DNA from 2 places in the Clostridium senegalense genome. Region 2 is predicted to be linked to the other one. Evidence: riboswitches for the same ligand, from Rfam matches in the RefSeq annotation. Region 2 holds a riboswitch; the other holds the start of a gene.
The links. Region 2 has a riboswitch for lysine ahead of KQI36_RS11820 (amino acid permease). Riboswitches for the same ligand answer to the same signal wherever they lie in the genome.
Positions count from the first base shown of each region.

Region 1 (4,190 bases), on a different contig from region 2:
TAGCAAGATATTTAACAAGGAAATACCTTACTGGGGTTACTACCATCACTAAAATACTTAGTCTCCAATCTATAACTATTAACCCTACAATTCCTACCATAATTCTAAAAATACTTGTAACAATATAAAATGTACTTTGGTTAGCTATTTGAGATATATTATTGATATCAGTTCTTAAATTACTCATTATTTCTGCATAATTTGTACTACAAAAAAAATCCATTTTAAGTTTTAAAGTATGTTTAAAAGCTTCTTTTTCAAGATTATATGACAATATATTTTCTATATAAGAACGATATTTAGTTTCAACTATACCCAGACATTGAATAATAATTATTAACATCAATGTATATATAGAATATTTTGTAATAATATCAAAATTTTTCATAACTAACCCTTCGTCTATTAACTTTTGATTAATAAACGGAGTTATTAAACTTAAAGCAGATGATATTATTATGCAAGTAATAACTAGTATTATTTTCCACTTATATGGTTTAAATAATTGTATTATCTTATTTATTATTTCTTTGTCATCTTTTTTTATATTCATAAAATCTTTCCTTTAAAAAATTATTTGACATGTATATTTTTTCTTGTGACTAAAATAATATATAAAAAAAATATATATGTCAAATAATTATATTAAAATAATTTTATTGAATAAATGTAATTTTATTCATATAATTATTAAAAAAAATTTTATTTTATTAAATTTTTTTATTATTAATGATAATTTATTTAATATAATATTATAATTTTAAATATTTTTTTTGTTTCACTGTTTTCAAATACATAAAATGTAATTTTTAAAGTAATTATTATAGAAAATATTTATTGTTGTAAAATTATAAAATATTTATAAAATTCATTTTTAATTAATATTTATTCTAAAATTTTTAAATTTAAAATAGATAAGTTTTAACTATTAATATTTCGAATAGTTGTATATATCTTTTTCTGTTTATTTCGACATCTTAACTAATAATAAACTTTAAATAACCTATTGTAGCTCTTACAAATTAATTTTTTATATTTCTATATTTTTATAAACCCACAATTTTAATTTCTAAAATTGTGGGTTTAACTTTAACATTCTATTTTTTAATTTTTTTCTTTTATACTACTTCTAATTTAAATAAATCTTCATAGCTTTGTCTTTTACATATTAATTTACTTTTTCCATTTTGTACTGATACTACTGCTGGTTTTGTTATTTTATTGTAGTTTGATGCCATTGAATATCCATATGCACCAGTTGATGAAACTATTAATATATCTCCACTTTTTATGTCCATAATATTAGTATCTGTTATAAGTATATCACCACTTTCACAACACTTACCTGATATTGTAACTTGGTTTTTTCTCTTTTCCCCTATTTTGTTAGCAATTGCACATTCATATCCTGCTTGGTATAAAGATGGTCTTATATTATCTGTCATTCCACCATCTACACTTACATAAGTTCTTATACCTTTTATATGTTTCATAGCTCCTACTGTATATATTGTACTTCCCCCATTTGCTACTATTGACCTTCCTGGTTCTATTATTAAAATAGGTACTTTTATATCAATTTTTTTACATACTTCCTCTGTTTTTTCTATTATAGCTTCACAGAATATTTTTATTGTTTTCGGTTTATCTTCTTCCGTATAATAAACCCCAATCCCTCCACCTAAATCTACTTCTTTTATATCTATATTATAGGATTCCTTTATTTCTTTTACTAAGTTCATCATTATTTTAACTTCATCTAAATACGGCTCTACTTCAAATATTTGTGACCCTATATGCGCATGTATCCCTACCAACTCTATATTTTTATAATTATTCAATTTCTCTAATGCGTTATATAACTCTCCATTTGATAACGTAAATCCGAACTTAGAGTCAATTTGTCCAGTTTTTATATATTCATGTGTGTGCGCTTCTATTCCAGGAGTTATCCTAAAGTAAACAGCTTGCTTTTTACCTTTTTCTTCACAAATTTTTTCTAATAATTCTAATTCATAATAGTTGTCTACAACAAATCTTCCAACTCCTAGTTCTACACCCATTTTTATTTCTTCTATTGTTTTATTATTTCCATGAAATAATATTTTTTCCATAGGGAATTGGGCCTTATATGCTGTATATAATTCTCCTCCTGATACTACATCAAGATATAACCCTTCTTCATTTATTAACTTACACATATATATAGGTAAAAATGCTTTACCTGCATAAGCCACTCTATTATTTTCTTTATTTACTCTAAAATGTTTTACATACTCTCTACAGTTATTTCTAACTAACTCTTCATCAAATACGTAAAGTGGTGTTTGATATTTTTCTCTAAGTTCTTTACAACTTACACCCCCTATATACAATTCATTTTCTCTTACCAACATAGTTCCTTGTAATTTCATAATAGTTTCCTCCCAATTTTTGGTATTTTGCTTTTGCTACAGGGTGTGTATATCTTTTTAAATATAAAAAACCCCTTAAGTAACACTTAAGGGGACATAAAATCAATATAAATATACCATTTATTCCTCAAATGTAGCTCAACACAATTTAAACTTGTGACAGTTATGCATATATTTTATACATACCCAGGTATATAACCTTAAAGCATAAGTTATATCCTTCGGCGATAACTCCTTTTCCAATAAATCATTGTGCTTACCTCATTATTGGTACTTATAACTATCGCGACCTCTACAATCAATATTCTTTTATTTAATACGTTATTTTACATATGATTTTTATATTTGTCAACAGTTTTATATTTTATTTAATATAAATCTATTTTATTTCTACTTATATTTGTACTAACAAACTCATATGCAAATCTTTTTATAAAATATTTATTTTCTATTATTAACCTAAAATAATTAATCTGATTTTATTTAACTAAATTTTTATAAAAAGGAGCTATTGCTCCATTAACTTTTACAAGTTAATTTTGCAATAACTCCTTTATTTTAATTAAAATACTATTTTGTAGCTTCTTTAGCTGTTGGAAGAATTACTTCAACCTCAGAATGTGGACGAGGTATTACATGAACTGATGTTAATTCTCCAACACGTTGTGCAGCAGCAGCTCCAGCATCTGTAGCAGCTTTAACAGCTCCAACATCTCCTCTAACCATAACAGTTACAAGTCCGCCTCCAACATATTCTTTACCTATTAAGTATACATTTGCAGCTTTAACCATAGCGTCTGCTGCTTCTATTGCTCCTACTAAACCTTTTGTTTCTATCATTCCTAATGCATCGTATTTCATTTGAAAATCCTCCTAAATATAGTTATTTTTTTATTTTATTTTTAATTATAAACTCTTATTTTAATGATATTACCTTTTTAATTATAAACTCTTATTTTAATCTTGTGGTTTTCTTATTTTACTATTGTTATTTTTGATTTTGAGTTAATGCCCATTGCATTAGCTTCTTCTATGTCAAGATGGCATTCAAGCTTTGAAGTATCATTAGCTCTAATAGCGACGTTGCTATATGTTCCGCCTCTTAAATCATCAAATTTTATTGATACTATCTCTCCATCACACACGCCTAAATTTTTAGCATCTTCAGGTGTCATATGAATATGTCTTTGTGCAACTATTAAACCTTCTTCTAGCTGAACAGAACCTTTTGGTCCAACTAGTGTAATTCCAGCTGTTTTGCTTAATTCTCCAGACAATCTTACATATTGTGCTGCTCCAAGTTTAATGCAGTCTCCCATTAGCACTTCAATTTGAGACTTACTTCTTGCTGGTCCAAGGATTCTAATCTTTTCAATGGCACCTTTTGGTCCACAAATTGTTATAGTTTCCTTGCATGCATATTGTCCAGGTTGAGATAAATCTTTAAGTTTTGTAAGGTTATAACCTTCGCCAAATAAAGTATTTATATCTTTTTGTGAAAGATGTGCATGTCTATTAGAAACACCTACTGGAATTTCAGATGAATTTCCACCAATTGTAGCATTTGATCCTTTATCCTTTACAGCTTCTAATAAAACCTTTAGTAATTCTTCATAATTTTCCATTAGTTGTTCCCCTTCATAGTAGCAATTATTTGATTAACTAAGTCTAAAAGTTCTTCATTTTTTCCGCTTTCATTCTTAGCTTCGCTACTACATTCAGTACAATTATTAGTATTTTTAACTGAATCATTAACTTTATTTAAAACTTCTGCTG
Region 1 is NZ_JAHLNC010000001.1:1,008,525-1,012,714, forward strand. Features, by position in the region: gene KQI36_RS04740 (ABC transporter ATP-binding protein) at 1-553, opposite strand, end outside; gene lysA (diaminopimelate decarboxylase) at 1,119-2,414, opposite strand; lysine riboswitch at 2,541-2,717, opposite strand; gene eutM (ethanolamine utilization microcompartment protein EutM) at 2,985-3,275, opposite strand; gene KQI36_RS04755 (phosphate propanoyltransferase) at 3,389-4,039, opposite strand; gene KQI36_RS04760 (acetaldehyde dehydrogenase (acetylating)) at 4,039-4,190, opposite strand, start outside.
Region 1: linked by a shared signal. The riboswitch ahead of lysA (diaminopimelate decarboxylase) and the one ahead of KQI36_RS11820 (amino acid permease) in region 2 are both predicted to bind lysine.

Region 2 (4,190 bases):
ACGTTCACAAGATATTACATAGAAGATGGATTATCATCTAACGAGACCAGATATATTTATTTTGATAGTAAAGATAATATGTGGATTGGGTCAAGAAATGGACTAACTTGCAGGGATAAGAATGGAGTATTTAAAGAAGAAAAAGAAATTTTTAAAAAGGGTGGATTGACAGATGAATTCATAACATCTATATATGAAGATGATAAAGGAAATTTATGGATTGGAGCTGCCTTAAATGGTGGAATTATAAAATATAATAGAGAAAAAGGAACAGTGAAAAATTATACAAGTCATATAGTGGATGATAATTGTTTAAGTATGAATAGTGTTAAATGTATAAGGGGAGATGATGTAGGAAATTTATGGATAGCCACTAATTATGGATTAAATAAATTTAATCCTAAAACAGAGGAGTTTACAGTATATACAGAAAGTGAAGGATTATCTAATAATTTTGTTTATGGTCTTCTTATAGATGAAGAACAAAATCCATGGATGAGTACTAACAATGGTATGTCAAAGTTAGATATAAAACAAAATAAATTTTTAAAATTTAATGTAACAGATGGATTGCAAAGTAATGAATTTAATTCTTATTCTATGTTTAAAAGTAAATCAGGAGAAATGTTTTTTGGTGGAATTAATGGATTTAATACATTTTATCCTAAAAATCTGAATCAAGATAATTATATTCCAAAGGTAGTTATTAAAGAGGTTTTATTTAATGGAAATATACTAAAGTATAATAAAAACATTACACTTAAATATAATGAAAATCACTTTAATGTAGAATTTTTTCTTCCAGAATACAATAATACATCTAAAACTGAATATTGCTATAAATTAAATGGATTTGATAAAGAATGGGTATATTGTAAAAATAGAAATTACGGTAATTACACTAATATACCACCAGGAAAATATGTATTTACAGTTAAAGCAAGAAATACTGCAGGGGTTTGGAGTGAGGAAACTAAGTTATCGATAAATATAATGAATCCGCCTTGGAAAACTCCTATTGCATATTTTATTTATATTTTAATATTAACTTTACTTATATATATAATATGGAATTATGTAAATATATTAGAAAAGATGGTTCATCAAAGAACTTTGGAACTTAATACAAAATTAAAGGAAAATAAAAAATTATATGACAAATTAATAGAGACAGAGAGATATAAAAATAACTATTTTATTAATTTATCGCACGAATTAAGAACTCCATTAAATGTTGTTATGTCTACACTTCAACTTTTAAATAGGTTTACTATAGATAGAATAGCAATACAAAATGAAAAAATGATATACTATTTAGATGTCATGACAAAGAATTCTAATAGATTGCTAAGGCTTATAAATAATATAATTGATACATCTAAGATTGATTCAGGAAGCTATAAAATTCATATACAAAAGGTAGATATAGTTTATTTAGTTGAGGAATTAGCGTTATCTATGAAAGAATTTATAGAGGATAAAGGCATAGAGCTTATAATTGATCCTGAGATTGAGGAAAAGATTATAGAGTGTGATCCAAGTGATATTGAAAGATGTATTATTAATTTAATAGGAAATTCAGTTAAATTTACTAATAGAGGTGGACTTATAGAAATAAAGATATTTGATAACGGTGATACTGTTTCAATATCTGTAAGAGACACTGGTGTTGGTATAGACAAACAGAATCATGAAAGTATATTTAATAGATTTTCACAAGCTTATGATAAATCGTCAGAAGAGCATGGAGGAAGTGGGCTTGGATTAACACTTACAATGCAATTGATAAAACTTCATAAAGGAACTATTGAGTTGAAAAGTGAATTAGGTAAAGGAAGTGAGTTTATAATAACTTTGCCACTTTATCAATAATGTTTAATGAATGAAAAAAAAGAATATATATTTAATTCTGAAAAAGATAATATCTATTGACTTAAAAGTTTAAAGGATGCATAATAATACATATATTAAAAGTAAATAATTAAGATAGAGGAGCAAAATTAAAGAGTATTATTATGGAGATAAGCACGATGAAGTAATAAGAAAGGGAATTTTGCCGAAGTTAATAGTGTATGCTTTAAGGCTATTGGCTGGTTTTATATAGAATATATATAAAACTGTCACAAAATATTTTGTGGAGGGCTATTACTTTATAAACTTTGAAGATTATTTTTAAAAGGAATTCGAAGCCATAAGTATATGCTTATGGCTTTTTCTTTTTTAAAATGTGAATAATTATTCAGTTTATTCAATGTGTATGTATCTTGGTTAATTACTTATGGGAATTAATAATTGAGCAGTTATTATGGATTACCTAATAAAATGCCCATAAGGAGGAAGCGTAATGAAAAACAATGAAGAGTTACAAAGAGGTTTAAAATCACGACACCTAAACATGATTGCAATGGGAGGTGCAATAGGGACAGGCATATTTCTTGCAATGGGGGATACCATACATAAGGCAGGGCCAGGAGGCGCACTAATAGCATATGGGTTAATTGGTGTTATGGTATATTTTTTAATTACTAGTTTAGGTGAAATGGCTACATATATGCCTATATCTGGTTCTTTTAGTGCTTATGCAACAAAATTTATAGATCCATCATTGGGATTTGCACTTGGTTGGAATTACTGGTATAACTGGGCAATAACAATAGCTGCAGAGATGGTAGCTGGTGGTTTGATAATGAAATATTGGTTTCCAGATGTAAAGCCGGTTATCTGGAGTATTGTATTTTTAACTATAATAGTAGGGTTGAATTTATTATCTTCTAAAGCTTTTGGTGAATCAGAATATTGGTTTGCTAGTATAAAAATTATAACAGTAATAATATTTTTATTAATTGGAGTTTTAACTATTTTAGGAATAATAGGCGGAGAAAAAATAGGATTTAAAAACTTTACTGCAAATGGAGGACCTTTTGTTGGAGGGAAGAATTCAATATTTATGATTTTTTTATTAGCTGGATTTGCTTTTCAGGGAACAGAACTTGTTGGTGTTGCAGCAGCTGAAAGTGAAAATCCAGAGAAAACTATACCTAAAGCAGTAAGTACTATATTTTGGAGAATATTAATATTCTATTTAGGAACGATTGTTATTATTGGGGCTATAATACCTTATACAGAGTTAGGAGTAGAACAGAGTGCCTTTACGGTTGTTTTTGAAAGGGCAGGAATATCTATGGCTGCATCAATAATGAATGCTGTAATTTTAACATCTATATTATCAGCAGGAAATTCTGGAATGTATGCATCAAGTAGAATGTTACATGCTATGGCTAAAGAAGGAATGGCACCAAAAACTTTTGCAAAAACCAATTCAAAAGGAGTTCCTGTTAATGCTATAATATTAACTACTTGTATTGCATCAATATGTTTTTTAACAGGAATTTTTGCAGAAAATACAGTTTATGTGTGGTTAGTAGCGGCATCAGGATTAGCAGGATTTATAGCTTGGGTAGGTATTGCACTTTGTCACTATAGATTTAGAAGAGCTTATATAGCACAAAATAAAAAATTATCTGATTTAAAATATAAAGCTAAGTTATACCCATTAGGACCAATTATTGCATTGGTAATGTGTGTAATAATAATAATAGGACAAGGATATAGTTATTTAAGTGGGGATACAATAGATTGGCAAGGATTGATAGCATCTTATATTGGATTACCATTATTTATAATTTTATATGGTGGATATAAAATTAAAAATAAGACTAAAGTAGTAAAATTAGAAGATGTTGATTTGAAATATAATGAAAAAGATGAAAATAATAATAAAATAGCATAATTAAAAAGTAGATAGTGGAGAGGATAATAAAATTGAACAAATATTTTATTTGAAATTATATTATAACTTTATGGTTGTAACCTAAGCCTAAAAAAACTCTTCACTATCTATTAATTACATGTAATATTTAAATTTTTCTTTAATGTATATGTGAATGGAATTATGTTATTGGCAAGATATCCTTCAAAAAATATGTAGAATGATAGTGTAGCAGCTATGAAATAATGTGATTTAATGGTATTATTATACTAATAATAAATTATAAATTCTAAATATTTTGATTAAAATAATAAAAGAATTTAAATTATCTAAAAAAATTATATAGTTATACGTAAGACATATTATTAAAATACATAATATGTTTTAACAGGGCTTTAAATAGGGGGTTGTGGGAATATGC
Region 2 is NZ_JAHLNC010000006.1:167,521-171,710, forward strand. Features, by position in the region: gene KQI36_RS11815 (ligand-binding sensor domain-containing protein) at 1-1,872, shown strand, start outside; lysine riboswitch at 1,980-2,153, shown strand; gene KQI36_RS11820 (amino acid permease) at 2,345-3,790, shown strand; gene orr (ornithine racemase Orr) at 4,187-4,190, shown strand, end outside.